DNA from 3 places in the Streptosporangium sp. NPDC050284 genome. Region 1 is predicted to be linked to each of the others. Evidence: riboswitches for the same ligand, from Rfam matches in the RefSeq annotation. Region 1 holds a riboswitch; each other region holds the start of a gene.
What was found. A riboswitch is a leader RNA that binds a small molecule or an ion and turns the genes downstream of it on or off. The one in region 1 is predicted to bind cobalamin.

Region 1 (10,385 bases):
GGGCGAGGTATTCGACGTGAACTCCCGCCCCTCCGTAGACGTCGGGGGGGTATTCACGGGTCAGCAGATCCACTCGCATGCGATCAGCCTAGTGTTTCATCCCTGTTCATCAGGTTAAGGTCCACCTATGAGAGTCCTCGCGATCGTGCTCGCCGGTGGAGAAGGTAAGAGGCTCATGCCTCTGACAGCTGATCGAGCGAAGCCTGCGGTGCCTTTCGGGGGGATATACCGGCTCGTCGACTTCGTACTGTCCAATCTCGCCAACGGCCACTACCTCCAGATCGTTGTGCTGACGCAGTACAAGAACCACAGTCTCGACCGGCACATCTCCCGGACATGGCGCCTGTCGGCGATGCTCGGCAACTACGTCACACCGGTCCCCGCCCAGCAGCGCCTCGGGCCGCACTGGTTCTCCGGTTCCGCCGACGCGCTGTTCCAGAACCTGAACCTCATCTACGACGAGATGCCCGACCACGTCATCGTGTTCGGCGCCGACCACATCTACCGCATGGACCCGCAGCAGATGGTGCGGCAGCACATCGAGAGCGGTGCCGAGGTGACCGTGGCCGCGATCCGGCAGCCGCTCTCGCTCGCCGACCAGTTCGGGGTCATCGAGACCGACCCCGCCGGGCGCAAGATCACGGCCTTCCGCGAGAAGCCGAAGGACGCGGTGGGCCTGCCCGACGCGCCCGACCAGGTCTACGCCTCGATGGGCAACTACGTCTTCAAGACCCAGTCGATGATCGACGCGCTGAGGGAGGACGCGCTCGACCCGACCAGCAAGCACGACCTGGGCGGCAACATCATCCCGATGATGGTGAAGTCGGGCAGCGCGGAGGTGTACGACTTCGCCGACAACATCGTGCCCGGCTCCACCGAGCGCGACCGGGGCTACTGGAGGGACGTCGGAACGCTCGACGCCTACTACGAGGCCCACATGGACCTCATCTCGGCGCATCCGGTCTTCAACCTCTACAACAGCAGCTGGCCCATCTACACCGGCCACGATCCGCTCCCCCCGGCCAAGTTCGTGCACAACGACGGCGACCGGGTGGGCAGGGCGATCGACTCCCTCGTCTCCGCGGGCGCGATCGTCTCCGGCGGGCTCGCCGAGCGTTCCATCCTCTCCCCCGGCGTGGTGCTGCACTCCCACTCCCAGGTCGAGGACTCGGTCCTGATGGGCAACGTGAAGGTGGGCCGCGGCGCCATCGTCCGCAAGGCCATCGTCGACAAGAACGTGATCATCCCGGACGGCGCCAGGATCGGCTTCGACCTGGAGTACGACCGCAGCCGCTTCGCGGTGACCAACGGCGGCATCGTCGTCATCGGCAAGAACGAGATCGTCGAGCGCTGACCCCCGCCCCTCTCGCCGGACACCGAACGTCGGCGGCCTCGCCGAGGCCACCGACGCCGTGCGGGCGCACATGGTGGCCCTCGTCCGCGAGTCGGCCGCCGGAGCGGGGGTCCTGCTGACCTGCGGACTCCGGCGGCCCCGGTGGAGCTCCCTGAAACAGAACAAACCGGATGCCCTGGCGCCTGCCTGTCGCCTCAGACCGGATCCGGCTGGTCTCCGTCCCGCTGGGCGAAGCCGTCCCGCTCGCGGGCGTCCCCGCCCAGGCCCCGCGACATGAGCCCCGCGCCCATCAGGCCGGTGAGCGTCCCGGGAACGGTCGCGGAGGGGGGCGGGGTCTCGACCCGGAAACGGGGCAGCGCCTCGGGATACCTGTCGCGGACGAAGGCCACCATGTGCTCGCGCATGTCGCACTTGAGATCCCAGGCGCTGGCGGAGTCGGCGGCGCTCATCAGCGCGCGCAGCTCAAGCAGCCCGTTGGGAAGGGTGTCGGTGACCTGCAGGGTCCAGTCCTTCTGGTCCCAGAGCGGGTGCTCGCGCAGGGCCCGGTAGAGCTCGGCGCGCAGCTCGTCCACCGGCACCGACCAGTCGACCCGGATCATCACGTGACCGATCACCCGGCTGCTGTGCCGGGTCCAGTTCTCGAACGGGTTCGCCGTGAAGTAGGAGACCGGCAGGACGAGCCGTCGCTCGTCCCACAGCCGCAGCACCACGTAGGTCAGGCTGAGCTCCTCGATTCGGCCCCACTCCCCCTTCACCACCACGACGTCGTCCAGGCGGAGCGCGTCGCTGAAGGCCAGCTGCAGCCCGGCGAGCATGTTTCCCAGGGTCGACTGGGCGGCGATGCCGACGACGACCCCGGCGATACCCGCCGAGGCGAGAAGTCCGGCTCCCAGCGCCCGCACCTGCGGGAAGGTGAAGAGCATCGCGCCCAGAGCCAGCACGATGATCACCGCGGAGGCGACCCTGCGGACCAGGGTGATCTGGGTGCGGATGCGGCGGGCTCTGCGGTTGGCCTCGCCCTCGACGGCGATCAGGCGTTCCAGGACCACGTCGGTGACCGCGTAGGCTGCCTGGATGATCAGCCAGGTGGCGCACCCGATCATCGCCAGGCTGAGAGCGCGGTCGATCACCTGGCCGAGCGAGCCCTCCGCCATGCCCGGTTCGTAGATGGTGTGGGCCGTCGCCACGACGGCCGTGGCGAACCCCGGCCAGGTGCAGCGGTGCACGAGCGGACCGGCGAGGACCCATCTCTCGCCGATCAGCCGCGAGCGCAACACCCGTCGCACCACCTCCACCGCCACGACGGCGGCGACGATGGAACCGATCATGATGATCCAGCTGGACACGTGAGGCGTCCCCCTCGTCGTCTCTCTGCCCCGTCGTTCTCTTCCCGGACCGACAGCTAATCAGAAGGATTCGTCGAACGTGACATTCCCTTCGACGGCTATCTGGTAGGCGGAAACCCGGCGTTCGAAGAAGTTGGCCAGCTCCTGCACGTCCTGCAACTCCATGAACGCGAACGGGTTGGCCGTGCCGTACCTGACGGGCATCCTGAGCCTGACCAGGCGCTGGTCGGCCACGTACTCCAGATAGCGGCGCATCTGGTCCACGCTCATCCCGAGCAGGCCGTCACCGCACAGGTCGGCCGCGAAGGCCAGCTCCGCCGCGACCGCCTCCTCGATCATCCGGGTGACCTGCTCGACGAGCTTGTCGTCGAACAGGTCCGGCTCCTCGGCCCGTACGGTCTCCACGACACCGAAGGCGAACTCCATGTGCATGGACTCGTCGCGGAAGACCCAGTTCGTCCCGGTGGCCAGGCCGCCGAGCAGGCCCCGGGAGCGGAACCAGTAGACGTAGGCGAAGGCCCCGTAGAAGAACAGCCCCTCGATGCACGCCGCGAAGCAGATCAGGTTGAGCAGGAACGCCCGCCGGTCCTCCCGCGTCTCCAGCCGGGTCAGCCCGCCGAGCGAGTCGATCCAGCGGAAGCAGAACTCCGCCTTGTCGCGGATCGAGGGGATGTGCTCGACCGCGGCGAACGCCTTGACCCGCTCGTCGGGATCGGGCAGGTAGGTGTCGAGCAGGGTGAGGTAGAACTGGACGTGCACCGCCTCCTCGAACAGCTGCCTGCTGAGATACAGGCGCGCCTCGGGGGCGTTGAGGTGCTGGTAGAGGTTGAGGACGAGGTTGTTGGCCACGATCGAGTCGCCGGTGGCGAAGAAGGCCACGAGACGGTTGATCAGGTGACGCTCCTCGGGCGTCATCCTCGCCAGGTCCGCCAGGTCGGAGGTGAGGTCCACCTCCTCGACCGTCCAGGTGTTGCGGATCGCGGCCCGGTAGCGCTCGTAGAACTCCGGGTAGCGCATCGGCCGCAGGGTGAGATCCATGCCGGGGTCGAGCAACATCGGCGCATCGCCTTTCTGAGGGCTTCTGAGGACTTCTGAGGTCTTTCGCAGACCGGAGACGGCTACTGGCAGGCGTCGCAGTACTCGGGGTTCTCCAGGGAGCAGGCGACGGCCTCGGACACGACCTCGGGCACCGCCCCGGGCACGACCTCGGGCACGGCCCGCTCCGCCGGGGCCGCCACGGTGGCCTGCGCGATCCGGGTGGCCGGGCGCGAGCGCAGGTAGTAGGTGGTCTTCAGGCCCGACTTCCACGCGTAGGCGTACATCGAGGAGAGCTTGCCGATGGTCGGCGTGGCCATGAAGAGGTTCAGCGACTGCGACTGGTCGATGTACGGGGTGCGCGCGGCGGCCAGGTCGATCAGCGCCTTCTGCGGCAGCTCCCAGGCGGTCCGGTAGAGCAGCCTCAGGTCGGCGGGGATCTCGGGGATGTCCTGGACCGAGCCGTCGGCGCGCTTGATCGCGTCGCGGATCGGCGCCGTCCACAGGCCGCGGGCCTGGAGGTCACGGACGAGATAGCGATTGACCTGGAGGAACTCCCCCGAGAGGGTCTCGCGCTTGAAGACGTTGGAGACCTGCGGCTCGATGCACTCGTAGCAACCGGCGATGGAGGCGATCGTGGCCGTCGGCGCGATCGCGATCATCAGCGAGTTGCGCAGGCCGGTTTCCGCGATCCGCTCCCTGAGCTCCGTCCACGCGGCCGACGTCGCGGCCCCGTAGTGGTCGGGGTGCAGCACCCCGGTGGCGGCCCTGGTCTCCTCGTACGAGGGATGGCGGCCACGCTCGACGGCCAGGTCCGAGGAGGTCCGGTAGGCGGCGAGCGCGATCTCCTCGGAGATCCGGGTGGACAGCTCCAGCGCGCGCGGCGAGTCGAACGGCAACCGCAGCGTGAACAGCACGTCGGCCAGGCCCATCAGGCCGAGCCCGATCGGACGCCACCTCTGGTTGGCGGCCCTCGCCTCGGGGGTCGGGTAGAAGCCCAGGTCGATGGTTCGGTCGAGGAACCGCACCGCGGTACGGACCGTCGCGCGCAGCCGCGCCCAGTCGATCCCGTCCTCGAGGTCCCCTGACAGGTGGGCGGCGAGGTTGATCGAGCCGAGGTTGCAGACGGCGGTCTCGGCGTCGCCGGTGACCTCGAGGATCTCGGTGCAGAGGTTCGACAGGTGAATGACGTTCTGGGGCATCGCCGTCTGGTTTGATGTCCGGTTCGCCGCGTCCTTGAAGGTCATCCAGCCGTTGCCGGTCTGGGCGAGCGTGCGCATCATCCGCCCGTACAGGGTGCGGGCGGGAATCCGCCGGGTGAAGCGGCCCTCGGCCTCGGCGGCCCGGTAGGCGTCGTCGAACGCGGCGCCGTACAGGTCGGTGAGGTGCGGGACCTCCTTGGGGTCGAACAGCGACCAGGGGCCGTCGGCCTCGACCCGGCGCATGAACTCGTCGGGGATCCAGTTGGCCAGGTTCAGGTTGTGCGTGCGGCGGGCCTCCTCGCCGGTGTTGTCGCGCAGTTCCAGGAACTCCTCGACATCGGCGTGCCAGGGCTCCAGGTAGACGCAGGCCGCGCCCTTGCGGCGGCCTCCCTGGTTCACCGCGGCGACACTGGAGTCGAGCGTGCGCAGCCAGGGCACGATGCCGTTGGAGTGGCCGTTGGTGCCCCGGATCAGCGAGCCCCGCGAGCGGACCCTGGTCCAGGCGATCCCGATGCCCCCCGCGTACTTCGACAGCCGCGCGACCTGCCCGTAGCGCTCGTAGATGGACTCCAGCTCGTCGCGGGGCGAGTCGAGCAGGAAGCACGAGGAGAGCTGGGGCCTGCGCGAGCCCGAGTTGAACAGCGTGGGCGAGCTGGGCAGGTAGGACAGGGTGGCCATGAGCGCGTACAACTCGGCGGCCTCCTCGACGGTCTCGGCCAGGCCGCAGGCCACCCGCAGGAAGAAGTGCTGCGGGCGCTCCAGGACCTTGCGCGTCCGCGGGTGGCGCAGCAGGTAGCGGTCGTAGACGGTGCGCAGCCCGAAGTACTCGAACCTGGCGTCCGCCTCCGGATCGACCAGCGCGTCCAGGACCGCGGCGTGGGTGGACACGAACCTCGCGAGTCCGTCGGCGATCAGCCCCGCCTCGTGGGTCGCGGCGACGGACTCGGAGAAGGTACGGACGCCGTGCTCGGCGGCCTCGTCGGCGATCAGCTCGGCCAGCATCGCGGCGGCGACCCTGGAGTTCTCCGGATCGGTGATCACCCGGGCGGCGGCCTCGTCGATGGCCAGCCTGCGGCCGTCCGCGGCGCTCCCGGCGCTCAGGGCGCCGTCGTCGCCCGGCGCGGCCACCGCAGCGCTCTCGGTGTTCCCGGTGTTCCCGGTGTTCCCGGCGCTCCCGGCGCTTCCGGTGTTTCCCGCGCCGCCATGGCCCAACGCGGCCACCACCGCACCTTCGACGCCGCTGTCGCCCGTCGCGGTCGCCGCCGTGCTCCCCGTCGCGGTCTCCGCCAATGCCTGTGTCACGTGGTGCCCCTCGCTCGATCGGACTCGCCCCCACGGCTCCGCCGGATGGGCACGCGTCCGCGAGCGATCCCGGGCACGCCGGATCGCCTCGTTCCGCGAGCCCTCCCACGAGGCCCTGGACATTCACGTCACCGGCAGGTCTTCGGACTCACGGGCGCAATGCGCATGCCTACCGGCCGTCGCTTCCCAGGCGTGGATCGCCCAGTGCTCAATGACGGCTTTCGTTCCCGTTCACCGCTGCGGGGCAGTCCCGGAATCTCACCGGGTTCCCTCTTGCCTCGCCCCCCTCGGGGCGAACCAGCAACGAGCAGGATCCTACATCTAGGGGCGCCTGACGCAACTACCCCAACAAGTTGTGTCGGAGGACTTCAGCAGACCGAGCTCGTGAAGCACACCGCGGGCGCGGGCCGTCTCGGTGGAGAGCCACTGGCGAAAGTCGTCGCCGCTGAGATAGACCCGGCTCCAGCCGTGGGCCGCGCACAGGGAGCGCCAGCCTGGCGCGGCGTCGAGCCTGTCGCACAGGGCGATCGCGGCGTCCCTGTCCTCCGGGCTCATGTCCTTGGGCCCCAGCAGGCCGCACCAGTCGCTGTACTCCAGCCGGACGTCGACCTCCCTGAGCGTCGGCGCGTCGATCCCGTCGATCCGGTCACCGGAGGAGACCGCCAGGGGCCGCAGACGGCCCGCGGCGATCTCGGACCGCAGGGCACGCGCCGATCCCAGCAGGGCCGCCACCTGGCCCACCTGGAGCCCCTCCACCGCGTCCTCGGGGGTGAGGTATCCGGCATACTCCAGCAGCCGGGCGTCCACCCCGAGGCACTTGCCGATCATGCCGTAGAGCACGTGCTCGGAGCCTCCCTCCGGACGACCGCCGACCGCGAGCCCCGCCGGGTTCCGACGCAGCCGCGCGGCGAAGTCCTCGAAGGTCAGCAGGCGGGAGTCGGAGGGGACGACCAGGACCGACCAGTCGCCGACCAGGCGGGCGATGGGGGTGGCGGCGTTCACCACGGCGACGGTGTTGGCGATCTCCGCGGCGGCCACCATCGGCATCGCGGTGACGAGCAGCCTGCCCTCTCGCGCGAAGGGGCCGTGGAAGGCGCCGAACGCGTCGCGAGGGGCGGAGCCCAGGGCGCCGCCCCGCTCGACGGCCATCGCGGTACGCGCCAGTCCCGCCTGGACCACGACGGTCGCCAGCCTGCCCGCGATCCTGTCCCAGCCATGGCCGTCGGCGGTCGGTTCGAGGACGAACAGGCGCTTCACCACCGAGCCGGCGCCGTTCGCGCCGCACCCCGCGGCGACCAGCACCCCCGCCGCCAGCGCGAAAAACCCCCTACGGCGCATAAGCGCCCCTTCCCCCAAGAACCCCCTATACCAGAGGTTAGTACCTCATCACTATCCGTGATGAGACGGGGGGAGGGGAAGGGCGCGGGGCTCACTCCACCGTGACGCTCTTGGCCAGGTTCCTGGGCTTGTCGACGTCGCGCCCCAGGGCCACGGCCGCGTGGTAGGCGAAGAGCTGCAGCGGGATCGAGAGCAGGATCGGGTCCAGCTCGGTCTCGTTCTTGGGCACCACGACACAGTCGTCGGCGAGCTTGGGGTCGGCGCCGCGGTGGCCCACCATGAGCACCCGGCCGCCCCGGGCGCGGATCTCACCCAGCGTGGTGAGATTCTTGTCCAGCAGCTCGTCGTCGGGGACGATCGCCACCGTCGGCATGTCCGGGCCGATCAGCGCCAGCGGCCCGTGCTTGAGCTCGCTCGCCGGATAGGCCTCGGCGTGCACGTACGAGATCTCCTTGAGCTTCTGCGCGCCCTCGCGGGCCACCGGATAGCCCCTCACCCGGCCCACGAACATCATGCTCGGCGACTCGGCGTACTTGCCTGCCAGCTCCTTGAGCTGCGGCTCCAGCGCCAGGATCTCCTTGATCTGGTCAGGCAGCCTGCGCAGGCCGTCGCAGATCCTGCGGCCGTCGGCGGGAGACAGGTCACGCACCCGGCCCAGGTGCAGCGCGAGCAGCGCGAAGGCCACGGCGGTCGAGGTGAACGCCTTGGTGCTCGCCACCGAGACCTCGGGGCCCGCGTGCAGATAGAGGCCGCCGTCGCACTCGCGGGCGATCGCGCTGCCCACCGTGTTGACGATGCCGAGCACCCGGCCGCCCTTGCGCTTGAGCTCCTGCACGGCGGCGAGGGTGTCGTAGGTCTCGCCCGACTGGCTGATCGCCACATAGAGGGTGTCGGCCTCCACCACCGGACTGCGGTAGCGGAACTCGCTCGCCGGCTCCGCGTCGGCGGGGATGCGCGCCAGTTCCTCGATGAGCTGCGCGCCGATCTGGCCCGAGTAGTACGCGGAACCGCAGCCGATGACCTTCACTCGGCGGAACGAGCGGCTCTCCCGCGCGTCCATGTTGAGACCGCCCAGATGGGCGATGTGGAAGCGGTCGTCCAGCCGCCCGCGCAGCGTCCTGGCCACCGTGTCGGGCTGCTCGGAGATCTCCTTGAGCAGGTAGTGCTCGTAGCCGCCGGTGTCGTAGTGCCCGGCCTCCCAGTCGACGGTCAGCGTCTCCTTGGCCGTCTCCCGCGCGTCGCTGGCGAAGGTGTTGAACCCGTCGGCCCGCAGCACGGCGATCTCGCCGTCCTCCAGGTGCACCACCTGGCGCGTGTAGCGGACCAGCGCGGCCACGTCGGACGCGGCGAACATCTCCTTCTCGCCGATGCCCAGCACGATGGGACTGCCGTTGCGCGCCACGACCACCTCGCCGGGACGCTCGGAGTCGATCACCGCGATCCCGTACGTGCCGACGACCCGCTTGAGCGCGGTCCGCACGGCCTCCTCCAGCGAGTCGGCCTCCTTGACCGTACGGGCGATCAGGTGCGACAGCACCTCGGTGTCGGTCTCCGACAGGAAGATCGCACCGTCGGCCTCCAGCTTGGCGCGCAGTTCGTCGGCGTTCTCGATGATGCCGTTGTGCACGACGGCGATGCGCTCGTCGGTGGACAGGTGCGGATGGGCGTTGACGTCGCTGGGCGCGCCGTGGGTGGCCCAGCGGGTGTGACCGATACCCAGGCCGCCCTTGAACCGCGCGGGCACGACCGCAGCCAGGTCGGCCACCCGGCCCTTGACCTTGCGCATCTTGAGGCCCTTGTTGGAGATCACCACACCGGCCGAGTCGTAGCCCCGGTACTCAAGACGCTGCAGGCCCTCCAGCAGAATGGGCGCCGCGTCCTTGGGCCCTACATAGGCCACGATTCCGCACATGTAACCGCTCCTTATTCATGAACATCACTAAACGATCGAGGTGCCGTCGCCTGCTACCCGTAGACGATCCGGCGAAGCTGTCGCAGGGAGAGTTCGGGTGCCGCGACACGGCGTACCGCCAGCTCGGCGGCGACCCTGGGGAAGATCTCGTCGTTGACCAGCCCCCTGGCCCTGAGCTCCGCGTGGCGCCGCCGGACGAACTCGTCGGCGGACTCGGAGAAGTAGGCCAGCACGTCCGCGACGACCCGCGCCGCCTCGCCGGGACCGAGCGCGCTCGTCCGGGTCAGGTGGGTGATCAGATCCTCATGCGGATTCCGTGCCGTGGACACAGATCAGGACCATACGCATCCCGGAGGGACCACACCAAGTTTCCTGCCCGATTTCGGGCAGAGAATCTCCTCAACATCACAACCTCACCACAATGCGCGACAGTCGGTAATCTCTGATAACTCTAGGTAGTTGCCAGAGGGGGAGGAACCGCCATGCGCCGCCTGCCAGGGATCACCGTCGTCACCGCTCTCGCCGTCCTCGCCTCGGTCGCCCCCGCGCAGGCGGCACGTCCCGGGGGTCGGCCGGCGCCCTGGACGCCCTCGCCCCTCTCCGGGACCTCCACACCGTCCGGCACGGCGACGGCGACGGCGGGAACGAGGGCGCGGTCCGGCAGGCAGGCCGCCTTCACCAAGGCCGCACGGACGTACGGGGTGCCACAGAGCGTGCTGCTCGCGGTCTCCTACCTGGAATCCCGCTGGGAGGGCCACGGCGGGCGGCCCAGCGTCTCCGCGGGGTACGGCCCGATGCACCTGGTCGACGGCCGAGCCGCACCCGGACGGCCCCACGGCGCCGGGGAGGACCCGCGCGGCGACGAGACCCGGCCTCGCGTGATCGCCGTTCCGTCC
Region 2 (10,385 bases), on a different contig from region 1:
GCGCACCGCCTGTTCGGTCCGCGGGTCGGCGAAGGCGGTCGCCTCGTCGAGCACCAGGACGGGGGTGGCGGCGAGCAGGGCGCGTGCGATCGAGATCCGCTGCGCCTCTCCGCCAGAGAGTTCGGCGTCTTCGCCGATCACCGACTCGTATCCGTTCGGCAGTTGGAGAATTCGATCGTGGATGTTGGCGAGCCGGGCGACGCGGATCACGTCCTCGCGGTCGGCGTGCGGTACCGCCAGCGCGATGTTGTCCGCGACCGACGCGCGCAGCAGGCGGACGTCCTGGAAGACGAAGGAGATCAGCCGGTGGAGTTCCCGGCCGTCGATCTCGCGGAGGTCGACTCCGCCCAGGAGGACCGAACCGTGGGTGGGTCGAAGAAGCGGGGCAACAGCCGGACCAGCGTTGACTTTCCGCTTCCCGAGGGGCCCACGATCGCGGTGACCGTTCCGGGTTCGAGTACCAGGTCGATCCCGCGCAGCACCTCGTGGTCGTCGGTGTAGGCGAATCGGACGTCGCGCAGTTCCACCCGGTGTCCTCGCGGCGTGACCGGGTGCACGGCGCCGATGTCCTGTCCCACCGTCTTCGTCAGCTCTCCGGTCCTGCGCCGGGAGAGCCAGCCGATCGGTACGCGTCCCAGTCGTGCGGCCAGTCGCCGGCGAAACGACAACTGCACCTGGTCGTCGAGAACGTGTCCGATCGCGGCCGACGCGGCGGTGAACAGCAGCCGGACGAGCAGGCCGGCCGCGCCCGCGATCACGATGGTCCGGATATGGGCGTGGTCGATCGGTCCGGGCGAGAGCAGGGTGCGGCCCAGTTCGACGACTGCGAGCAGCGGTGCCAGGCCCGCGACGGAGCCGATCATCCGCAGGAGGACGACGGCGGCGAAACTCCATCGGTAAGGCCGCAGCAGCTCTGCCAGGCCAGGTCCGGCATCGGCCTCCGGTGGTGGGGTGGACCGTTTCTTCGCCGTGGCGACGGCGGTGGCGTTCATCGCCCTCCCGTCTTCGTCGATCGTGTCGTGACCGGCGCCCGGTGGGTGGGGGCCGGTGGTCGACGGTGGTGGTCGACGGTGGCCGGCAGGCGAGTCCGGTCGGCCACCGTCGGTCGCGAAGGTCTCACTCGGCCAGGGCACGGCGCAGGGCCGCGGCGAGCTCGGCCAGTTGCCGCTGCGAGATCTCGGCGGACAGGATCGCCTGCGATCCGTGGAAGGTGCCGGGCCACTGGTGCAACTCGACCGAGACGCCCGCCTCCAGCAGGCGCAGCGCGTAGCCGATCTCCTCGTCGCGGTTCGGGCAGAACTCCGCGGTGGCGATGTAGGCGGGGGGCAGACCGGACAGATCGGTGGCGCGCGCCGGGGCGGCGTACGGCGAGGCGGGTGTGGAGCCCAGGTAGTGCCGCCACGCCGCGGTGACCTTGTCGCGGGTCATCCAGGGCGTGTCGGTGAAGTGCCGCGCCGACCACGTCTGCTGCCGGTCGTCGAGGCCGGGCTGGTTGAGCAGCTGGAAACGGATTCGCGGCCCTTGCTGGTCTCGCGCCCGCAGCGCCACCGCGGCCGCGAGCCCCGCGCCGGCGCTGTGACCTCCGACCGCGATCCGCTCCGGGTCGATGCCGAGTTCGGCCGCGTGCTCGGATGCCCAGGTCAGCACGGCGTAGGTGTCGTCCAGGGCGGCGGGAAAGCGGTGTTCGGGGGCGAGGCGGTAGTCCACCGAGATCACCACCGCGCCGGCGCCGTCCGCGAGCCGGACGGCCCACGCGTGTTCGGTGTCGAGGTCGCCCATGACGAATCCGCCGCCGTGCATCCAGACGATGGCGCCTTGGGCCCGGGAGGGGCGATAGATCCGCACCGCCACATCCGGGTCGGCGGGTGGACCTTCCGGCACTCGCGCGGGCCTCGGCGGGCCTGGCCGAGTGCGTGACCGGGATCCGGCTGCACGGTGCGGGGCGGGTGTTTCGCATGTCGCCCGACGGCAGTCAGGTGCCCGCCCCGGCGCCGCCGGTGTCCACCATGATGCCGATCACACTCGACGGGGAGGAGATCGGCACGGTGTGGCTGGAACGCCCCGGCCCGCCCGGACCTCTCGACGAGCTGCTGCTGGACCGCCTCGCGATCGCCGCCGCGGCGGTCGTGGAGAGGTACGGCCCGGCCCGCACCACCATGGCCGATCCCGCGCTCGTCGAGCTGGTGATCAGCTCCGACAGCGATGAGGCCGCCAGGGCACGAGCCCTGCGACTCCTGGGTTTCGCCGCCGACCTGCCGATCCGCGTCATCGCGGTGCGGTCGCGGCGTCCGCTCGACCAGGTCGGTGGCCTGGTCTGCCCGGCCCGTCCGGTGAAGGCGGCGCCGGTCGCCGACGTGGGCGTCATCCTGGCCACCACCGTGGATCCGGCCGGGTTTCCGGCGGGCGTACGCGCGGGCATCGGTGCCGCGGAAAGCCCTGACCGTTCCTGGAGGGAGGCCCGCACCGCCCTTCGCTTCACCACCGCGCGCCGGCCGGTCGTCCACCACGACGACCTGGGCGCTCTGGCGCTGCTCGCGCGGATACCCCCGGACGCCGCGCGAGACAACGCCGACGTGAGCGCGATCGCCAGACTGGCCGGCAATCCGGAAGATCTGGACACCCTGGACGCCTACTGCGCCACCGGGTCCCTACGCCGGGCCGCCGACCTTCTCCACCTGCACCACAGCAGCGTCTCCCGCCGGCTCGAACAGATCGGAAAGACCCTGGGCGTCGAACTCACCGAGCCCGCCGGGCTGATGCGGGCCGGACTCGCCCTCACCACGTGGCGGCTCCTCGACGACTGAGGAGGAGCCGCCACGTCCGGGTCAGGCGGGATAGCGGCGGGGGGTGAACACCACCCGGTCGCCGTCACCTCGCTCGACCACCCGCGTGGTGGACGAGCCCACCAGCAGCAGGCAGCGCATGTCGATCGTGCCGGGGTCCAGGTCGCCGAGGGTGGTGACGGTCATCTGCTCTTCGGCCCCGCCGACATCGCGGCCGACGACCACGGGCGTCTCCGGCGCCCGGTGCTCGAGCAGCAGGTCCCGCGCGGCGGCCACCTGCCAGGTACGGCTCTTCGACGCCGGGTTGTAGAGGGCCAGGACGAGATCGGCCTTCGCCGCGGCGCTGATCCGCTCGGCGACCACCTCCCAGGGTTTGAGCAGGTCCGACAGCGACAGCACGCAGTAGTCGTGGCCGAGGGGCGCACCGGCCCTGCTCGCCACCGCGTGCGCCGCGGTCAGGCCGGGCAGCACCCGTACCGGCACGTCCGCGAACCTCGGCTCGCACGCCACCTCCAGCACCGCGCTGGCCATCGCGAACACCCCGGGGTCGCCCGAGGAGACCACGGCCACCCTCGACCCGGCCGCGGCCAGCTCCAGCGCGTGCGCGGCCCTCTCGGCCTCCACCCGGTTGTCGGTGGGGTGGCGGCGCTGGCGCGGGTTGGGCGGGACGCGGTCCAGGTAGGGGCCGTACCCGACGAGTTCGTCGACCTCGGCGAGCGCCTCCTGCGCCTGCGGGGTCAGCCACGGACGCCCGGCGGGGCCGAGTCCCACCACGACCACCTCGCCGCGCGTCCTCGCCTCGCCCGGTGTCCCGGTTACGGCGGCGGGCGCGGGGCTCGACGCGTTGACGGGGCTCGGGATCAGCGCCAGCGAGAAGTACGGGACGCTGCCGGGGTCGACCTCGGCCAAAGGCGCCAGGCGCTGCTGTCCGGTGGTGGCGCGCTCGACGTACCAGGCCTCGTCGAGACGCCCGGCCTCGGCCAGCGCGTCGCGGACCTTGGTGAAGGTACGGCCGAGCTTCAGCACCGCGGCCGAGTCGGTGGCCGCCAGGCGCTCGGCGAGCACCTCGGCGGGAAGCGTCCCCGGCAGCACGGTCAGGACCTCGTCCCGCTCGACCAGTGGGCGTCCCAGCACCGCCGAGGCACCGCTCACCGACGTCACGCCCGGCACGACCTCGGTGACGTAGCGGTGCGACAGACGCTTGTGCATGTGCATGTACGAGCCGTAGAAGAGCGGGTCGCCCTCGCACAGCACCACCACGTCGCGTCCGGCGTCCAGATGGGCGGCCAGCCGCACCGCGCAGGCGGCGTAGAAGTCGTCGATCGCCCCCTGGTAGCCGCCGGGGTGGTCGGTGGTCTCGGTGGTGAGCGGGTAGATGAGCGCCTCCTCGACCTGCCCCTGCCGCAGGTAGGGGGCGGCCACCGAGCGGGCGATGCTGCGGCCGTGGCGGGCACTGTGGAAGGCGATCACGTCCGCCTGGCCGATCAGGCGGGCGGCCTTGACGGTCACCAGCTCGGAGTCACCGGGGCCGAGCCCCACGCCCCACAGCCGTCCGGTCACGCGTGCGTTCACGTCGTCGCTCATTCGTCCTCGCTCGCCATCGCGTTGACCGCGGCGGCGGTCATCGCGCTTCCGCCTCGGCGTCCGTTCACGACGAGGTATTCCAGCCTCGCCGGGTGCTCGGCGAGGGCCTGCTTGGACTCGGCGGCGCCGATGAAGCCGACCGGGACGCCGAGCACGGCGGCCGGGCGGCCCGCGCCCTCCTCGACCATCTCCAGCAGCCGGAACAGCGCGGTCGGCGCGTTGCCGATCGCGACCACCGAGCCCTGGAGCCTGTCGCGCCACAGCTCCAGCGCCGCGGCGCTGCGGGTGGTGCCCAGCTGGGCGGCGAGCTCCGGCACCCGGGGGTCGCCGAGGGTGCAGATCACCTCGTTGCCTGCGGGGAGGCGTCGCCTGGTCACCCCCGAGGCGACCATCATGGCGTCGCAGAGCACCGGGGCGCCCGCCTGGAGCGCCTCGCGCGCCGAGGCCACGACACCGGGCGACCAGCGCAGATCGCCCACCAGGTCGACCATCCCGCAGGCGTGGATCATACGGACCGCGACCCGGGCGACGTCTGCGGGCAGGCCGTCCAGGTCGGCTTCCGCGCGGATGGTGGCGAAGGAGCGGCGGTAGATCTCCGCGCCGTCGCGGACGTAGTCGATCACAGTTCCCCTCTGGCGGCCGCCACCGCGGCCGCGGTCTCCTCGATGCCGGAGCAGGTCAGGGCGGTGCCGTCCAGTTCCAGGCGGTAACCGTCACCGGTGGCGATCATGTCCGCCACCCGTCCCCTCGGGCGGCCACAGCGCCTGGCGCAGCCCGCCCAGTGCACGGGGAGCGTATCGGTGCCCGGCCCCATCGTGGACGGCGGGGCCACGAACGGTTCGCTCCCGGACGGTTCGCCCCTGGACGGCTCACTCCTGGACGGTGAGGCCACGCCGAGTTCGTCCCCGGACGGTGAGGTCGTGGACGGTTCGCCCTTGGACGGCGGCTCACCCCCGGGTGGCGAGGCCGCGGAGGGCTCGCTTCCGGAGAGCTCTCCTCCGGAGAGCTCGCTTCCGGACGGCGAGGTGAAGCCGATGGCGGTGGCGGCGTCGGCCTGGACGTCGGCGAGGGACTTGGCGCAGCCGGGGCGGCCGGTGCAGGCCGTCACACCGATCCAGGGGGAGGCGGGGTCGACGACCAGTCCGGCGGCCTCCAGACGGGCGGCCGTGCCCGTGACCTCGGCGCGGTCCAGGCCGGGCAGGACCACACCGCGCCATGGCGTGAGCCGGATCTCCCCGCCCGAGGCGGCGTCGGCGAGCATCGATGCCAGCGCGGAGGTCAGCCGCCCCAACGGGATCGCCACCCCGAGCGCCGCCCGCGTGCCCTCGTTTCCCGGACCGCCCGTGTCCCTGTCTCCGTGGCCTGCGGCGTCTCCGGGACCCGTCTCTCCTGTGGCGCCGGTTCGGTTCCCCGGCCCGTCCGCGCTCTCGACGACGCCGACCGGCCCGGAGGTCACGACGCGCGGTCTCACCGGTTCGAATGGGGGTGTGTCGGGGAGTCCGAGAGTGGTTCGTATCCGGGCGGTGATCAGGGAGGGGCCGTCGGGAAGTTCGGCGATCCGCCAGGCGGTGACGTCCCGGGTGGCCAGCTCGTCGAGGAACGCCTCGGCGGCGGCGAGCAGGACAGTCACGGCTTCGTCGAGCGGTACGCGCAGGCCGGTGTCGGTTCCGGCGAGGAGCAGCGCCGCCTCGTCCGGCGCCGTGGGCAGGATCGTGGCGTCCGCGCCCAGGCCGGCCACGTCCCCCCGGCCGTCGTCGAGGGCGAACATGAACCGTCCCGGCAGGGCGGCGAGGGCCGGGCGAGCACACAGCCGTCGATCCAACTCGCCGATCAGAGGGGTGACGTCGGCGATCCCACGGCCGTCCGGATGGTTCGTCCCTTTCATGCCGTTCGGTCCGTTCGGCCTGCTCGGCTCGTCGATTCCGCCTGATCCAGCCGGTCCAGGTGGTCCGTCGAGTTCGCTCGGTTCGGCCGGTCCAGCCGGTCTGTCGAGTCGGGCCGGTCCGGCCGGTCCGTCCACTCCGGTCAGGGGGGAGGCGAGGATGTTGCGGATCCGCTCGTGTGTCGCCGAGGGCAGCAGACCCGCTCTCGCCATCCTTGCGGCGAACCCGTTTCCCGTACCGCTTCCTGGATCCTCCGGCCCGAGACCGCGTACCTGGACGTTCGCCCGGGAGGTGAGCTCGATGACGCCGGTGCCGTACGCCGTGGCGGCGTCGGCGAGTTCGCGCAGCTGGGAGGGGGTGAGACGACCTCCGGGTACGCGGACGCGGGCCAGGCCGCCGTCCGCGGCGGCGTGGACCTGGAGCGCTCCGGGGCACGCGTCGAGTCGCGATCGTCCGGAAAAGTCGGCAATGGACACTCAGAGGATGTTAATGCCAGTTTCTTGCAATGCCCCGGACTGCCGTAGTGTCATCGATGGCGACGGCAAGGGAGGAAGCCGGTGTGAATCCGGCGCGGTCCCGCCACTGTAACCGGGGAGCGAACCCCACCCGGGCCACTGTCCGACGAAGGACGGGAAGGCCGGGGTGAGCACCGATCCGGGAGCCAGGAGACTCCAGCCGTCGTGGCCGACGACGACCCGGGGCGAGGACCCCGAGGGAGGAAGCTCCGTGCGCTCTTCGCCGTTCCCCCGTTACACCGCGACATCGCCGTTCCCCCGCTACGACGCGGCATCGTGGTCTTCCCGTCACGACGCGGCATCGGGGTCGCCACATCATGGTGTGACACCGCCGTTCCTGCGTCACACCGCGACGTCGCGGCTCTCCCGCCGCATCGCGGCTCCCGCGGGCCGTACCGCCACTCCTCTCCCGGAGTGTGGCGCGTGATCCTGCTGCTCTCGACCTCCGACACCGACCTGCTGAGCGCCCGCGCGAGCGGCGCGGACTACCGGCTCGGCAACCCCGCCAGACTCGCCGCCGCCGACCTCCCGCCGCTGCTGGAGGGCGCCGACCTGGTCGTGGTCCGCCTGCTCGGCGGGCGCCGCGCCTGGGAGGAAGGGCTGGACGCCCTGCTCGCCGGACCTCGGCCCGTCGTCGTCCTCGGCGGCGAGCAGGCGCCGGACGCCGAGTTGATGGAGCTGTCCACCGTGCCCGGCGGGGTCTGCGCCGAGACGCACGCCTACCTCGCCCACGGCGGCCCGGCCAACCTGACCGAGCTGCATCACTTCCTGTCCGACACGCTGCTGCTCACCGGCCACGGGTTCGCCGCGCCCGAGCCCACCCCCACCTGGGGAACGCCGACGCGCGAGACGCGCGGCCAGGACGGACCCGTCGTCGGGGTGCTCTACTACCGGGCCCACCACGTGGCGGGGAACACCGCCTTCGTCGAGGCGCTCTGCTCGGCGATCGAGGACGCGGGCGCGCGGGCACTGCCGGTGTACTGCGCCTCGCTGCGCACCGCCGAACCCGGCCTGCTGGAGGTCCTGCGCACGGTGGACGCCCTGGTGGTGACCGTGCTCGCTGCGGGCGGCACCCGCCCGGCGACCGCGTCGGCGGGCGGGGACGACGAGGCCTGGGACGTCGGCGCGCTCGCCGAGCTGGACGTACCGATCCTGCAGGGATTGTGCCTGACGAGCAGCCGGGCCTCCTGGGAGGAGAACGACGACGGCCTGTCCCCGCTGGACGCCGCCACCCAGGTCGCGATCCCCGAGTTCGACGGGCGGATCATCACGGTGCCGTTCTCCTTCAAGGAGATCGACGAGGACGGGCTCACCGTCTACGTGGCCGATCCCGAGCGGGCCTCGCGGGTGGCGGGCATCGCGGTGCGCCACGCCGCGCTGCGGCACATCCCGCCCGCCGAGCGGCGGCTGGTGCTGATGCTGTCGGCCTATCCCACCAAGCACGCGCGCATCGGCAACGCCGTCGGCCTGGACACCCCGGCCAGCCTGGTACGGCTGCTGGCCGCGCTCCGCGAGCGCGGTTACGACATCGGCGCCGAGGACGAGCTGCCCGGGGTGAGCGGGCAGGACGGCGACGCGCTCATTCACGCGCTGATCGCCGCGGGTGGGCAGGACCAGGACTGGCTCACCGAGGAGCAGCTCGCGGGAAACCCGGTGCGCATCGCGGCGAGCCGGTACGCCGAGTGGTACGCCACCCTCCCCGCGGACCTGCGCGTCCGGATGGAGGAGCACTGGGGCCCGGCGCCCGGCGAGCTGTTCGTGGACCGCTCGCACGATCCCGAGGGCGAGATCGTGCTGGCCGCGCTGCGTTCCGGCAACGTGGTGGTCATGGTGCAGCCGCCGCGCGGCTTCGGCGAGAATCCCATCGCGATCTATCACGATCCCGACCTGCCGCCCAGCCACCACTACCTGGCCGCCTACCGCTGGCTGGCCGACGGCTTCGGCGCGCACGCCGTGGTCCACGTGGGCAAGCACGGCAACCTGGAGTGGCTGCCCGGCAAGTCGGCGGGCCTGTCGGCCTCCTGCGGCCCGGACGCCGCGCTCGGCGACCTGCCGCTCGTCTACCCGTTCCTGGTGAACGACCCGGGCGAGGGCACCCAGGCCAAGCGCCGCGCCCACGCCACCCTGGTCGACCACCTCGTCCCGCCGATGGCCCGCGCCGACAGCTACGGGGACATGGCCAGGCTGGAGCAGCTCCTCGACGAGCACGCCTCCATCGCGGCGATGGACCCGGCCAAGCTGCCCGCGATCCGCGCCCAGATCTGGACGCTCATCCAGGCCGCGAGGCTCGACCACGACCTCGGGGTCACAGGCCGTCCCCACGACGCCGAGTTCGACGACTTCCTGCTGCACATCGACGGCTGGCTGTGCGAGGTCAAGGACGTTCAGATCCGCGACGGCCTGCATGTGCTGGGAGCCGCTCCCGAAGGGGAACCGCGCGTCGACCTGGTCCTGGCCATGCTCCGCGCCCGGCAGATGTGGGCGGGCGGCGAGGCGCTCGTCGGGTTGCGCGAGGCCCTGGGCCTGGCCGAGGACGGCAGCGCGGGACGGATCGGCGTCGACGACGCCGAGACCCTGGCCCGCGCCCTGGTCGAGGCGATGGAACACCGCGGCTGGGACCCGGCCGCGGCAGGGGAGGTGACCGCCGAGGTCCTGGGCCGGGCCGACGACACCGGCCACAACGACTCCAGCGCCTCGACGGGCTCGGCCGGAGTGACCGGTCGGGACGGCGGATCCGGGGCGTCCGTCGCGGCTGACGCACGCGGCGCGGACCTGGGGGAGGTGGAGCGGATCCTGCGGTTCGCCGCCGTCGAGGTCGTGCCCCGGCTGGCGCGCACCACCGACGAGATCGACGCGATCCTGCACGCCCTCGACGGCGGCTACGTGCCCGCCGGGCCGAGCGGTTCGCCGCTGCGCGGGCTGATCAACGTGCTCCCCACCGGCCGCAACTTCTACTCGGTCGACCCCAAGGCCGTGCCGAGCAGACTGGCGTGGGAGACCGGCCAGGCGATGGCCGACTCCCTGCTGGAGCGCTACCGCGCCGACACCGGTGACTGGCCGCGTTCGGTCGGGTTGTCGGTCTGGGGGACCAGCGCGATGCGCACCGCGGGCGACGACGTCGCCGAGGTGCTGGCGCTGCTGGGCGTGCGGCCGCTCTGGGACGAGGCCTCGCGCCGCGTCACCGGCCTGGAGCCGATCCCGGCCACCGAACTGGGCCGTCCGCGCGTGGACGTCACCATCCGGATCAGCGGCTTCTTCCGCGACGCCTTCCCGCACGTCGTGGCGATGCTGGACGACGCCGTACGGCTGGCGGCCGGGCTGGCCGAACCCGAGGAGATCAACTACGTGCGGGCGCACGTGCTCGCCGACCAGGCCGAGCACGGAGACGAGCGCAGAGCCACCATGCGCATCTTCGGCTCCCGGCCCGGGGCCTACGGCGCCGGGCTGCTGCCGCTGATCGACAGCCGCAACTGGCGCGACGACGCCGATCTGGCCGAGGTGTACGCGGTCTGGGGCGGCTTCGCCTACGGCAGGGGCGTCGACGGCGTTCCCGCCAGGCAGGACATGGAGACGGCCTACCGCAGGATCGCCGTGGCGGCCAAGAACGTCGACACCCGCGA
Region 3 (10,385 bases), on a different contig from region 1:
GTCCGGGACGGCCGGTGGCCATGGCGTGGTAGCCGGGATCGATGTAGTCGGGCCCCACCTTGTGCGGGGACACCGCCATGCCCTGGCGGGCGAGGGCCGCCATCAGGCCGGTCGCCACGGTCGTCTTACCCGCTCCTGAGGCGGGGGCCGCGATGACGATCCTGGCTACCATTCGATGCCTTTCTGTCCCTTCTGCCCGGCGTCCATGGGGTGCTTGATCTTGCCCATCTCCGTGACGAGGTCGGCGGCGTCGAGCAGCCGGGGGTCGGCGTCGCGGCCGGTGACGACGACGTGCTGGCTACCGGGGCGCCCGCGCAGGGTCTCGACCACCTCCTCGACGTCGATCCAGCCCCACTTCATCGGGTACGTGAACTCATCCAGCACGTACAGGCGGAACGTCTCGGCGGCGAGGTCGCGCCTGATCTGCTCCCAGCCCTCGCGGGCGTCGGCGGCGTGGTCCTCCTCGCTGCCGGGACGCTGGATCCAGGACCAGCCCTCGCCCATCTTGTGCCAGGAGACCGCCCCGCCCTCACCGGAGTCGCCGAGCACCCGCAGCGCCCGCTCCTCTCCGATCCGCCACTTGGCGGACTTGACGAACTGGAAGACCCCGATCGGCCAGCCCTGGTTCCAGGCGCGCAGGGCCAGGCCGAAGGCCGCGGTGGACTTGCCCTTGCCCGGCCCCGTGTGCACGATCAGCAGCGGCCGGGTGCGGCGCTGTCTGGTGGTCAGGCCGTCCTCGGGCACGCTGACGGGTCTGCCCTGCGGCATCGTCGCCCTCCCCTCACTGTCATCCGGCTCACTGTCATCCGGCACCGTCCATCCGGTACGGCCTCCTCGCCGTACTCACAGACCTCGGACCTTCGCGGTCACGCGGCGCCACGCCTCTCCCGGACCATCCCGGCCAGGTCGGTGAGGTCGTCGAGGCGTACGGTCTCCGCGCCCATCCGCGCCGCCAGGGAGGCGGCGAGGCCGAGGCGCACGGGCCCGCCCTCGCAGTCGACCACCACGCCCGCCACCCCGGCCAGCAGTCCCGCCGCGCGGTGGGACTCCTCGGCGGTTCCCGAGGTGGTCCGCCCGTCGGTGACCAGGACCACCAGCGGGCGTCTGGACGGATCGCGCAGGCGTTCGACCCTGAGCACCTCGGCGGCCCGCAGCAGACCGGCGGCCAGCGGGGTCCGGCCTCCGGTGGGAAGCTCGCGCAGCCGGGCCGCGCCGGCCTCGACGGAGGAGGTGGGCGGCAGTACCAGGTCGGCGCGGGCGCCGCGGAACGTGATGAGCCCGACCTTGTCGCGGCGCTGGTAGGCGTCGAGGAGCAGGCCGAGCACCGCTGCCTTGACCGCGCGCATGCGTTGCCTGGCGGCCATGGAACCGCTCGCGTCCACGACGAACAGCACCAGGTTGCCCTCGCGGCCCTCGCGGACCGCCTCCCTGAGATCGCCGCGGCGCAGCAGCAGTCCTGGCCCGTTCCTGCCCCGCGCGACCTGGTACGGGGCGGCGGCGCCGATGGTGGCCCGCAGATGAAGGGAACCGGTGTGGCCCTCGGGGACCCCGGCGCCCGTGGTACGGCCCAGGGGTGTCCTGGCGCGTGACCGGCGCCCGGGAGCTCCGGCGCCGACGCCTGGGACGGTGAACAGCCTGTTCCCGCTCCCGGGCTCGGCGTCGACGATCTGTTCGCGGGCCGGTGCTCCCCCGGCCGTCTCCGACGGCTCCCGGGGTTGTGCGGCCTGAGCCTCCCACGCCTCGGGGACGGGGGCGTCCAGGGCGTCCGCGGCCCCGTGCGGGGAGCCGTCCCCGCCGTCGTGCCCTCCAAAGCCGCCGGGATCGTCCGAGGTGGCGTCCCCGGCCTCGGAGCCGTGGTCGGATACGGGGTCCGAGCCTCCCTCCGTGCCCCCCTCACGGCCTCTGCCGGGATCGGTGCCGCCGGGGTCGTCCGGGCCCTGGGGACCGTCAGGATCGGGGCCGGGGTCGTCGGGGATCCTGTCCAGGAGATCCTGGAGCCTGGACTCGTCCAGGCCGGGCGCGTCGAAGGGGTCGCGGCGACGGCGGTGCGGGAGCGCGAGCCTGGCCGCCTCCCGGACGTCGTCGGCGGTGACGGAGGTGCGGCCCTGCCAGGCGGCGTGCGCGATCGCCGCGCCGGCGGTGACCAGGTCGGCCCGGAGCCCGTCCACCTCGAAGCCCGCGCAGACGGTGGCGATCCCGAGCAGCGCCGCCTCCGGCAGGACGACCTGGGCGACCCTGGCTCGAGCCTCGGCGATGCGCGCGGCCAGCGCCCGCTCCTCGTCCGACCAGGCGGCGGCGAACGCGGCGGGGTCGGCCTCGAAGGCCAGACGGCGCCGGACCACCTCCGCCCGCTGGGATGCCTCCCGCGAGGCCCTTACCTCAACGGTCAGCCCGAAGCGGTCGAGCAGTTGCGGGCGCAGCTCCCCCTCCTCGGGGTTCATCGTCCCGACCAGCAGGAACCGGGCGGCGTGCCGTACCGACACCCCCTCGCGCTCGACGTAGCAGGTGCCGAGGGCCGCGGCGTCGAGCAGCAGGTCCACCAGGTGGTCGTGGAGAAGGTTGACCTCGTCGACATACAGGACGCCCCGGTGGGCGCCCGCGAGGAGACCGGGTTCGAAGGATTTCACGCCCTCGGTGAGGGCACGCTCGATGTCGAGGGAGCCGACGAGGCGGTCCTCGGAGGCGCCGACGGGCAGCTCGACCAGGCGGGCGGGCCTGATGGACCGGGCCGCCGGTTCCGCCGGGACCTCGTGTGGCCCGTCGGGACAGGCGGGGTCGGGGGCGGCGGGGTCACAGGAGAACCGGCAACCGGTCACCACCTCGACAGGCGGCAGGAGAGCGGCCAGCGCCCGCACGATCGTGGACTTGGCGGTGCCCTTCTCCCCTCTGACCAGTACTCCCCCGACGCGGGGGGAGACCGCGTTGAGGATCAGCGCGAGTTTCAGGTCCTCCAGCCCCACGATCGCGGTGAAGGGATAGCGGGGGTTACGCACCTTGGGGATCTCCTTCGCGTCGCCGGGGTGTTCATCGCGTTCACGTCGTCGGGTGGTCGGGCCGTCAGGGGAGGTGGTTGAGCCGCCAGCGCCCGCCGCGCCCGGTGAGTGCCACGCGGGCCAATGGCGCGACGTCGACGCGCCAGAAGGACCGGGCGGGGGCACCGAGGGCGTGGACGACCGCGGCACGGATGACCGCCGGATGGGTGATCGCGACGGCCCTGCCGGGGGTACGGACGGCGAGCCAGCCGGAAACCCTGGCGAGGAGCGCGGTGATCGACTCCCCGCCGTGGGGCGCCGCGCCCGGATCGCCGAACCAGGACGCGAGCGCCTCGGGCTCCGCTGCCTCGACCTCGCCGAGCGTCATGCCACTCCAGCGGCCGTGGTCGCAGTCGGCGAGCAACGGGTCGTGCTCCACCCGCAGGCCGAGCGCCGCCGCCGTCTGGACGCAGCGCAGCTCGGCCGGGCAGGCCGCGGGACCGGGGTCTGCCCCGCCGAAGTACCGCGCCATCCTCTCGGCCCGGCGCAGGCCGCGTTCGTCGAGTGGTTCGTCGACGGGGAACGCGGCCCGCGCCGTCGCCGAGGTGGAGGCGTGGCAGACCAGGAGCAGGCGGGTGACCCCCGAGGGGGTCGTCACACCGGGCCGCGCCTGCGGGCGGCGAAGGCGAACAGCGCGCCGACACCGGCCCAGAAGACCGCCTGGGTCCCTATCGAGGCGATCCGGAAGTCCCACAGGAGATCGGCGGGGAAGCCCTGGGGCACCTCCGAGATCTCCGGCAGGAGGATCCAGGCCGCGACGACGGGGACCAGGAAGGCGGCGCCCGCCGACAGCCAGCGCACCCACGGTTCGCTCCGCGAGGCGTAGCGGTAGGCGGCGGTGCCGGCGGCGACGGCGAGGATCCCGATCACCACGGCGACCAGATAGAGCACGGTGCGCTGGTCGATGGTCTCCGGGTCACCGACTGCCGGTGGGTTGGCGGGATATTTCATGAAAGGGATGAGGACGACGGAGGTGAACGCGGCGGCGGCGAGCGTGACCGCGAGCACCGGTTCCGAGCGAGGTCCCGCCCGGCCGCGTACGGCCGCGTAGACGAGGGAGAACAGCCCTCCGACCGCCAGGCCGTACAGGCCGAGGGCGAGGAAGAGCCCGAAACGCTGCCCGTCCCTGCTGACGAGGGCCTCCTCCTCGTCGTGGGAGTGGGCGGCGGTCCCGGTGTCGTCGTGTGGTTCGGCCCCGGAGGCGGCCGCGGCCGCCTCCTCGAGCGCGATGGCCTGGTCGATGCGTGGTTCGCCGACGGTGTAGGCGAAGACGGCCGCGAGCAGCCCTGCGAGCAGTCCGGCGACGAGGCCCCGGACGATGAGTTTGGAGATCACCTGTGGCTCAGTGGCACGGTACGCCGAGCAGGTGACGCCCGTCGTGCATGAGTTCGTGCAGGTAGTTTCCCGCCTGGGAGATCGCCCCCTGGTCGAAGGTGACCAGATAGGCGAGAAGCAGCAGCACCGGTACGGCGAGCAGCCAGCGGGTGAGCGAGTGCCATGGGATGGGCTGGGTGTGCGGTGCCGAGATCTGGCTCACGGCCACCTCCTCCGGGATTGACGCGTCCCTTTTCGTAGGTCGGTGGCGGCCGAGTGTGACCTGGCTCCCGGCCCTCGCGGGCCGGATTACAGTGGCGCGACCGCACCGGAATTTCACCGGATTTCCCTCGCACCGCCACAAAGCACCCGGAACTTATCCCGATTTCCCGTCCCCCGTCAATCCAGGTGTCCGGTTTAACAGGATTCGGTGGGCACGAAGAGGGGGGGGGGGGGGGGGGGGGGGGGCCCCCCCCCCCCCCCCCCCCCCCCCCACCCCCCCCCCGCGCCGCCCCCCCCCCCCCCCCCCCCCCCACCCCCCCCCCCGCCCCCGCCCCGCCCCCCCCCCCCCCACACCGCCCGCGTCACTTCCCCTCTGGCCCCCCCCCCCCTCCCCGGGGGGGGGGGTTTTGGGGGGGGGGGGGGGTGGGGTGGGGGGGGGGGGGGGCCCGCCCGCCCCCCCCCCCCCCTCTCAGGACGTCACTGCTCGCCGGTGAGCGCCGTCACCAGCTCCGCGGCGGTACGGCAACGGTCGAACAGCTCGCCCACGTGGGCCTTGGTGCCGCGGAGCGGCTCAAGGGTGGGGACGCGCTGCAGCGACTCACGGCCGGGGATGTCGAAGATGACCGAGTCCCAGGAGGCCGCGGCCACCGACTCGCTGTACTGGCTCAGGCAGCGGCCTCGGAAGTAGGCCCGGGTGTCGTTGGGCGGCACCTCGATGGCCCTCTGGACCTCCTCCTCGGTGACCAGGCGCTGCATGCGGCCCCGGGCGACCAGCCGGTTGTAGAGCCCCCGGTCGGGACGGATGTCGGAGTACTGGAGATCGACGAGCTGCAGACGCGGGTGCGACCAGGGAAGGCCGTCACGGGTCCGGTATCCCTCCAGAAGCTCCAGCTTGGCCACCCAGTCGAGTTCGCCGGACAGCTGCATCGGATCCTCCGCCAGGCGGGTGAGGACCGACTCCCAGCGCTCCAGGATGTCCTTGGTGGGCTCGTCCAGGCCGTTGGCGCTGCGCTCCTCGGCATACTTGCGCGCGAGCTCCAGGTATTCCATCTGGAGCTGCACGGCCGTCAGTTTGCGACCGTCGCGCATGGAGATCTCGTACTTGAGCGTGGGGTCGTGTGAGACCGCGCGCAGGGCCTGGACGGGGTTGTCCACGGCGAGGTCGCGGGTGAAGTAGCCGTCCTCGATCATCGCCAGGACGAGCGCGGTGGACCCCAGCTTCAGGTAGGTCGAGATCTCCGACATGTTGGCGTCGCCGATGATGACGTGCAGGCGACGGTATTTCTCCGGGTCGGCGTGGGGCTCGTCCCGGGTGTTGATGATCGGCCGCTTGAGCGTCGTCTCCAGCCCCACCTCGACCTCGAAGAAGTCGGCCCGCTGGCTGATCTGGAAGCCCTCGCCCCGGGAGTCCTGGCCGATGCCGACCTTGCCCGCGCCGGTGACGACCTGCCGGGAGACGAAGAACGGCGTCAGGTGCCTGACGATGTCGGCGAACGAGGTGGCCCTGCGCATGAGGTAGTTCTCATGGCAGCCGTAGGAGGCGCCCTTGTTGTCGGTGTTGTTCTTGTAGAGCTGGATCGGGGCGTTGGCCGGCATCGCCGAGGCGCGGACCGCCGCGTCGTGCATCACCCGTTCACCCGCCTTGTCCCAGATCACCGCCGCCCGAGGATTGGTGCACTCGGGTGTGGAGTATTCGGGATGGGCATGGTCCACGTACAACCGGGCCCCATTGGTGAGAATCACGTTCGCCAGGCCGAGGTCCTCGTCGGTCAGCTGGCTCTGGTCCGCCACCTCCCGCGCGAGGTCGAACCCCCGTGCGTCCCGCAACGGGTTCTCCTCCTCGAAGTCCCATCGCGCGCGCCGTGCCCTGGCGGCCGAGGCCGCCAGATAGGCGTTCACGACCTGAGAGGAGGTCACCATCGCGTTGGCCCCCGGCTGTCCGGGCACGGAGATGCCGTATTCGGTCTCGATGCCCATCACCCGCCGTACCGTCATGCGCACCCTCTGTTCGTCAGGGACTGTTTCTCTCCGTGGTATCTATTCCCGACCCTAGACCCTTCACTATGCCCGGTGGTCGGACAGTTATGGCACCGAAGCCTTTTCGCCCGTTGCGAGGGGGATCGAGGAGAGCGCGGGGAGCTGTGACGGGGACGGGGATGCGGCCCCTCTCCGCCTCATGGATTTGACGAACTCCTGAAGCGGACGCTCGGCCACCCGGTACACCAGATAGGAGAACGCCGTCGCGGCCAGCACCGTGACCAGGGCGGTCAGCGGGGGCGGCAGCACGTCCCGCAGGGCGGGGACGATCAGGACCGCGGCCGGGGTGTGGAACAGGTAGAGCGGGTAGGTGAGCGCACCCAGGACGACCAGGCCGCGCCAGCGCAGCCATCCCAGCCATCCCAGCGCCACCATGGCCATGAGCACGTAGAAACCGACCACCGTGGCGACCACGGCCCACTCGGGCACGGGCATCGCGGCGTAGCCGACCTTCTCGACGCGCCCGGCCACCCGGTCGATCGCCGCGCTCACGGCCAGGCCGCCGCTGATCCCGGCCAGGCACCACAGGACGAGCCTGGGACCGAACCTCGTCATCAGGAAGAACGCCATGCCGCCGACGAAGTACGCCGCGTACTTGGGCATGACCACGAGCTCGACCCACGCCTCGTCGCTTCCGGCGAAGAACCCGGCCGCCAGCAGCCAGACGCCCATGAAGACCAGGCAGCGGTTGAGCGTCACCCCGACGATCACCAGGATCGAGATCAGTACGTAGAAGCGGAGTTCCACCCAGAGCGACCAGTAGACGCCGTTGGCGTCGTAGACGCCGAGGGCCCGCTGGAGCATCGTGAGGTTGATCCCGTACTCGCCGAGGCTGAGCTTGGGATCCAGGGCCGTGGCGGCGGTCAGCCCGTACACCGCGGCGGTGACGGCCACGCTGACCCAGTAGGCGGGGTAGAGCCGCACCAGCCGGGAGAGGGCGAACGCCCCCAGGCTCCGCCCCCAGATGCTCATCAGGATCACGAACCCGCTGATCATGAAGAACAGCTCGACGCCGAGGATGCCGAGCCCGGAGACGGTGGAGATCGCCGGGAACAGTTCGGCCGGGCGGTCGCCCCACACCGAGGCGAAGGCGATGAAGTAGTGGAAGGCGAGCACCGCGATGGCAGCGAAGAAGCGCAGGAGGTCGAGTTCGGCGAGGCGGCCACTTCCCCGAAGCGCCTCGCGAGACCCCGTGCCGTTCACCGGGCGGCCGGGCCGGAATGTTCACGCACGCCACTTGGACGGCGTCTCGATCATTCGGGTTCCCCGTGACGGCTGTCTATTTCCGGCCATTTCCGGGGCGGGTGTGAAAGGAGAGCCGAATACACGAGGACAAAAAGGTTTAAACAGGACAAAACCCACAGGCCGTCGAATGTGTTGCGGCAGGCATGACGACGCCGACGGCGCGGCCCCCGAGGGGAACCGCGCCGCCGGTCACACGTGGTTACAGGTATTGACCGGTGTTGGCCACCGTGTCGATGGAGCGTCCGGCCTCTGTGCCCTGCTTGCCCGTCACGAGGGTGCGGATGTAGACGATCCGCTCGCCCTTCTTGCCGGAGATGCGGGCCCAGTCGTCGGGGTTGGTGGTGTTGGGCAGGTCCTCGTTCTCGGAGAACTCGTCCACGCAGGCCGCCAGCAGATGCTGGATCCGCAGGCCCTTCTGGCCGGTCTCCAGGAACTGCTTGATCGCCATCTTCTTGCCCCGGTCGACGATGTTCTGGATCATCGCGCCGGAGTTGAAGTCCTTGAAGTACAGGACCTCCTTGTCGCCGTTGGCGTAGGTCACCTCAAGGAAGCGGTTCTCCTCGCTCTCGGTGTACATCCGCTCGACGACCCGCTGGATCATGCCGGAGATCGTCTCCTGGCGGTTGGAGCCGTGTTCGGAGAGATCCTCGGCGTGGAGCGGGAGCTCAGGGATGAGGTACTTGGAGAAGATGTCCTTGGCCGCCTCGGCGTCCGGCCGCTCGATCTTGATCTTGACGTCCAGGCGGCCCGGCCGCAGGATCGCCGGGTCGATCATGTCCTCACGGTTGGAGGCGCCGATCACGATGACGTTCTCCAGCCCCTCGACGCCGTCGATCTCCGACAGGAGCTGGGGAACGATGGTGTTCTCGACGTCGGAGGAGACGCCCGAGCCTCGGGTCCGGAAGATCGAGTCCATCTCGTCGAAGAACACGATCACCGGGGTCCCCTCGGAGGCCTTCTCGCGAGCCCGCTGGAAGACCAGGCGGATGTGCCGCTCGGTCTCGCCGACGTACTTGTTGAGAAGCTCGGGACCCTTGATGTTGAGGAAGAAGCTCTTGCCGGACTGGCCGGTCTTCTCCGCGACCTGCTTGGCCAGGGAGTTGGCGACGGCCTTCGCGATGAGGGTCTTACCGCAGCCGGGCGGCCCGTAGAGCAGGACACCCTTGGGCGGGCGGAGCTTGTGCTCGCGGAAGAGGTCGGCGTGCAGGTACGGGAGCTCGATGGCGTCCCGGATCTGCTCGATCTGCCGCATGAGCCCGCCGATCTCCTCGTAGGAGATGTCGGGCACCTCCTCCAGGACGAGCTCCTCGACCTCGGACTTGGGGATGCGCTCGTAGACGTAGCCCGAGCGCGGTTCGAGCAGCAGGGAGTCACCCGCCCGGATCGGCTGGTCCAGCAGCGACTCGGCGAGCTTCACCACCCGCTCCTCGTCGGCGTGTGAGATCACCAGCGCGCGCCGGCCGTCCTCAAGGAGCTCCTTGAGCATCACGATCTCACCGAGGTCCTCGAAGCCGAGGGCCTCTACGACGTTGAGCGCCTCGTTGAGCATGACCTCCTGGCCACGCTTCAGCGACTCGACCTCCACCGCGGGGCTCACGTTCACCCTGAGTTTGCGGCCACCGGTGAAGACCTCCACCGTGCCGTCTTCTCTGGCTTCGAGGAACACACCGAACCCGGACGGCGGTTGTGCCAGCCGGTCTACCTCCTCCTTCAAGGCGACGATCTGGTCTCTGGCCTCCTTGAGGGTGGCCACCAGACGCTCGTTCTGGCCGGTTACGGCCGCGAGGTTCGCCTGCACGTCATGGAGACGCTCTTCGAGAATCCTGGCCTGCCGGGGAGACTCCGTCAGCTTCCGACGCAACGCGGTGATCTCCTCCTGCAGGAAGGAGACCTGTGTTGTGAGGTCGGCGACCTCCCGTTCGCGCTGCGCGGCACGAGCTTCAGCGTCGTCGCGAGCTGCCACGGCGTCACCTCCTTCCCAGTCGAGACCGACTACTCAAAACCCTACCCATCTAAGGGCTGTCCCTTACCTGGCTGAGCGGTGTTCATATGACTACATTAAGTGCGTGATGATTAATCCCTTTTGGGGGTTTTAGTCCTAGAAGTATAAGAACACGAAGGTCTGCTCCCATGTCACGCTCCGACGGACCGTCGTGGCCGAATCGTCATCATGTGGCGGAAGACGTGGAAGTCGCGGACTCCTCGCCATGTGCCCCCTTCGCCGGACGTCTACGTCGAGGTGGTGGCGTCACCCCGTCGGCCATGCGACGGGCCGTGACCAGAAACCCGGTGTGGCCGACCATCCTGTGGTCGGGCCGCACGGCCAGTCCCTCGACATGCCAGTCACGAACCAGGGTCTCCCACGCATGGGGCTCGGTGAAACTCCCGTGCTCCCGCAGAGTTTCGACCGTACGCGAGAGCTGGGTCGTGGTCGCGACATAACAGCAGATCACGCCACCGGGCGTGAGTGCCCGGGCCGCGGCGTCCACACATTCCCACGGGGCGAGCATGTCCAGGATGATCCGGTCGACGTCG

Region 2: another riboswitch for cobalamin. It lies ahead of cobN (cobaltochelatase subunit CobN); the one in region 1 lies ahead of ACIBH4_RS03085 (ribonucleoside-diphosphate reductase subunit alpha).
Region 3: another riboswitch for cobalamin. It lies ahead of ACIBH4_RS12365 (CbtB domain-containing protein); the one in region 1 lies ahead of ACIBH4_RS03085 (ribonucleoside-diphosphate reductase subunit alpha).

The regions. Positions count from the first base shown of each region.
Region 1 is NZ_JBITIZ010000001.1:715,714-726,098, reverse strand. It holds gene glgA (glycogen synthase) at 1-79, opposite strand, end outside; gene glgC (glucose-1-phosphate adenylyltransferase) at 128-1,354, shown strand; gene ACIBH4_RS03095 (mechanosensitive ion channel domain-containing protein) at 1,549-2,700, opposite strand; gene ACIBH4_RS03090 (ribonucleotide-diphosphate reductase subunit beta) at 2,761-3,756, opposite strand; gene ACIBH4_RS03085 (ribonucleoside-diphosphate reductase subunit alpha) at 3,819-6,239, opposite strand; cobalamin riboswitch at 6,355-6,556, opposite strand; gene ACIBH4_RS03080 (tripartite tricarboxylate transporter substrate-binding protein) at 6,561-7,577, opposite strand; gene glmS (glutamine--fructose-6-phosphate transaminase (isomerizing)) at 7,669-9,489, opposite strand; gene ACIBH4_RS03070 (hypothetical protein) at 9,543-9,818, opposite strand; gene ACIBH4_RS03065 (peptidoglycan recognition family protein) at 9,972-10,385, shown strand, end outside.
Region 2 is NZ_JBITIZ010000009.1:376,466-386,850, forward strand. It holds partial or broken gene ACIBH4_RS22925 (ABC transporter ATP-binding protein) at 1-992, opposite strand, end outside; gene ACIBH4_RS22930 (alpha/beta hydrolase) at 1,117-1,881, opposite strand; gene ACIBH4_RS22935 (helix-turn-helix domain-containing protein) at 1,866-2,804, shown strand; gene ACIBH4_RS22940 (precorrin-2 C(20)-methyltransferase) at 2,826-4,343, opposite strand; gene ACIBH4_RS22945 (precorrin-8X methylmutase) at 4,364-4,990, opposite strand; gene ACIBH4_RS22950 (precorrin-3B synthase) at 4,987-6,726, opposite strand; cobalamin riboswitch at 6,748-6,943, shown strand; gene cobN (cobaltochelatase subunit CobN) at 7,189-10,385, shown strand, end outside.
Region 3 is NZ_JBITIZ010000004.1:301,094-311,478, forward strand. It holds gene ACIBH4_RS12340 (cobyrinate a,c-diamide synthase) at 1-172, opposite strand, end outside; gene cobO (cob(I)yrinic acid a,c-diamide adenosyltransferase) at 166-768, opposite strand; gene ACIBH4_RS12350 (VWA domain-containing protein) at 867-2,993, opposite strand; gene ACIBH4_RS12355 (histidine phosphatase family protein) at 3,058-3,630, opposite strand; gene ACIBH4_RS12360 (CbtA family protein) at 3,627-4,367, opposite strand; gene ACIBH4_RS12365 (CbtB domain-containing protein) at 4,375-4,569, opposite strand; cobalamin riboswitch at 4,604-4,734, opposite strand; gene dop (depupylase/deamidase Dop) at 5,046-6,563, opposite strand; gene ACIBH4_RS12375 (acyltransferase) at 6,651-7,808, opposite strand; gene arc (proteasome ATPase) at 8,050-9,813, opposite strand; gene ACIBH4_RS12385 (tRNA (adenine-N1)-methyltransferase) at 10,019-10,385, opposite strand, start outside.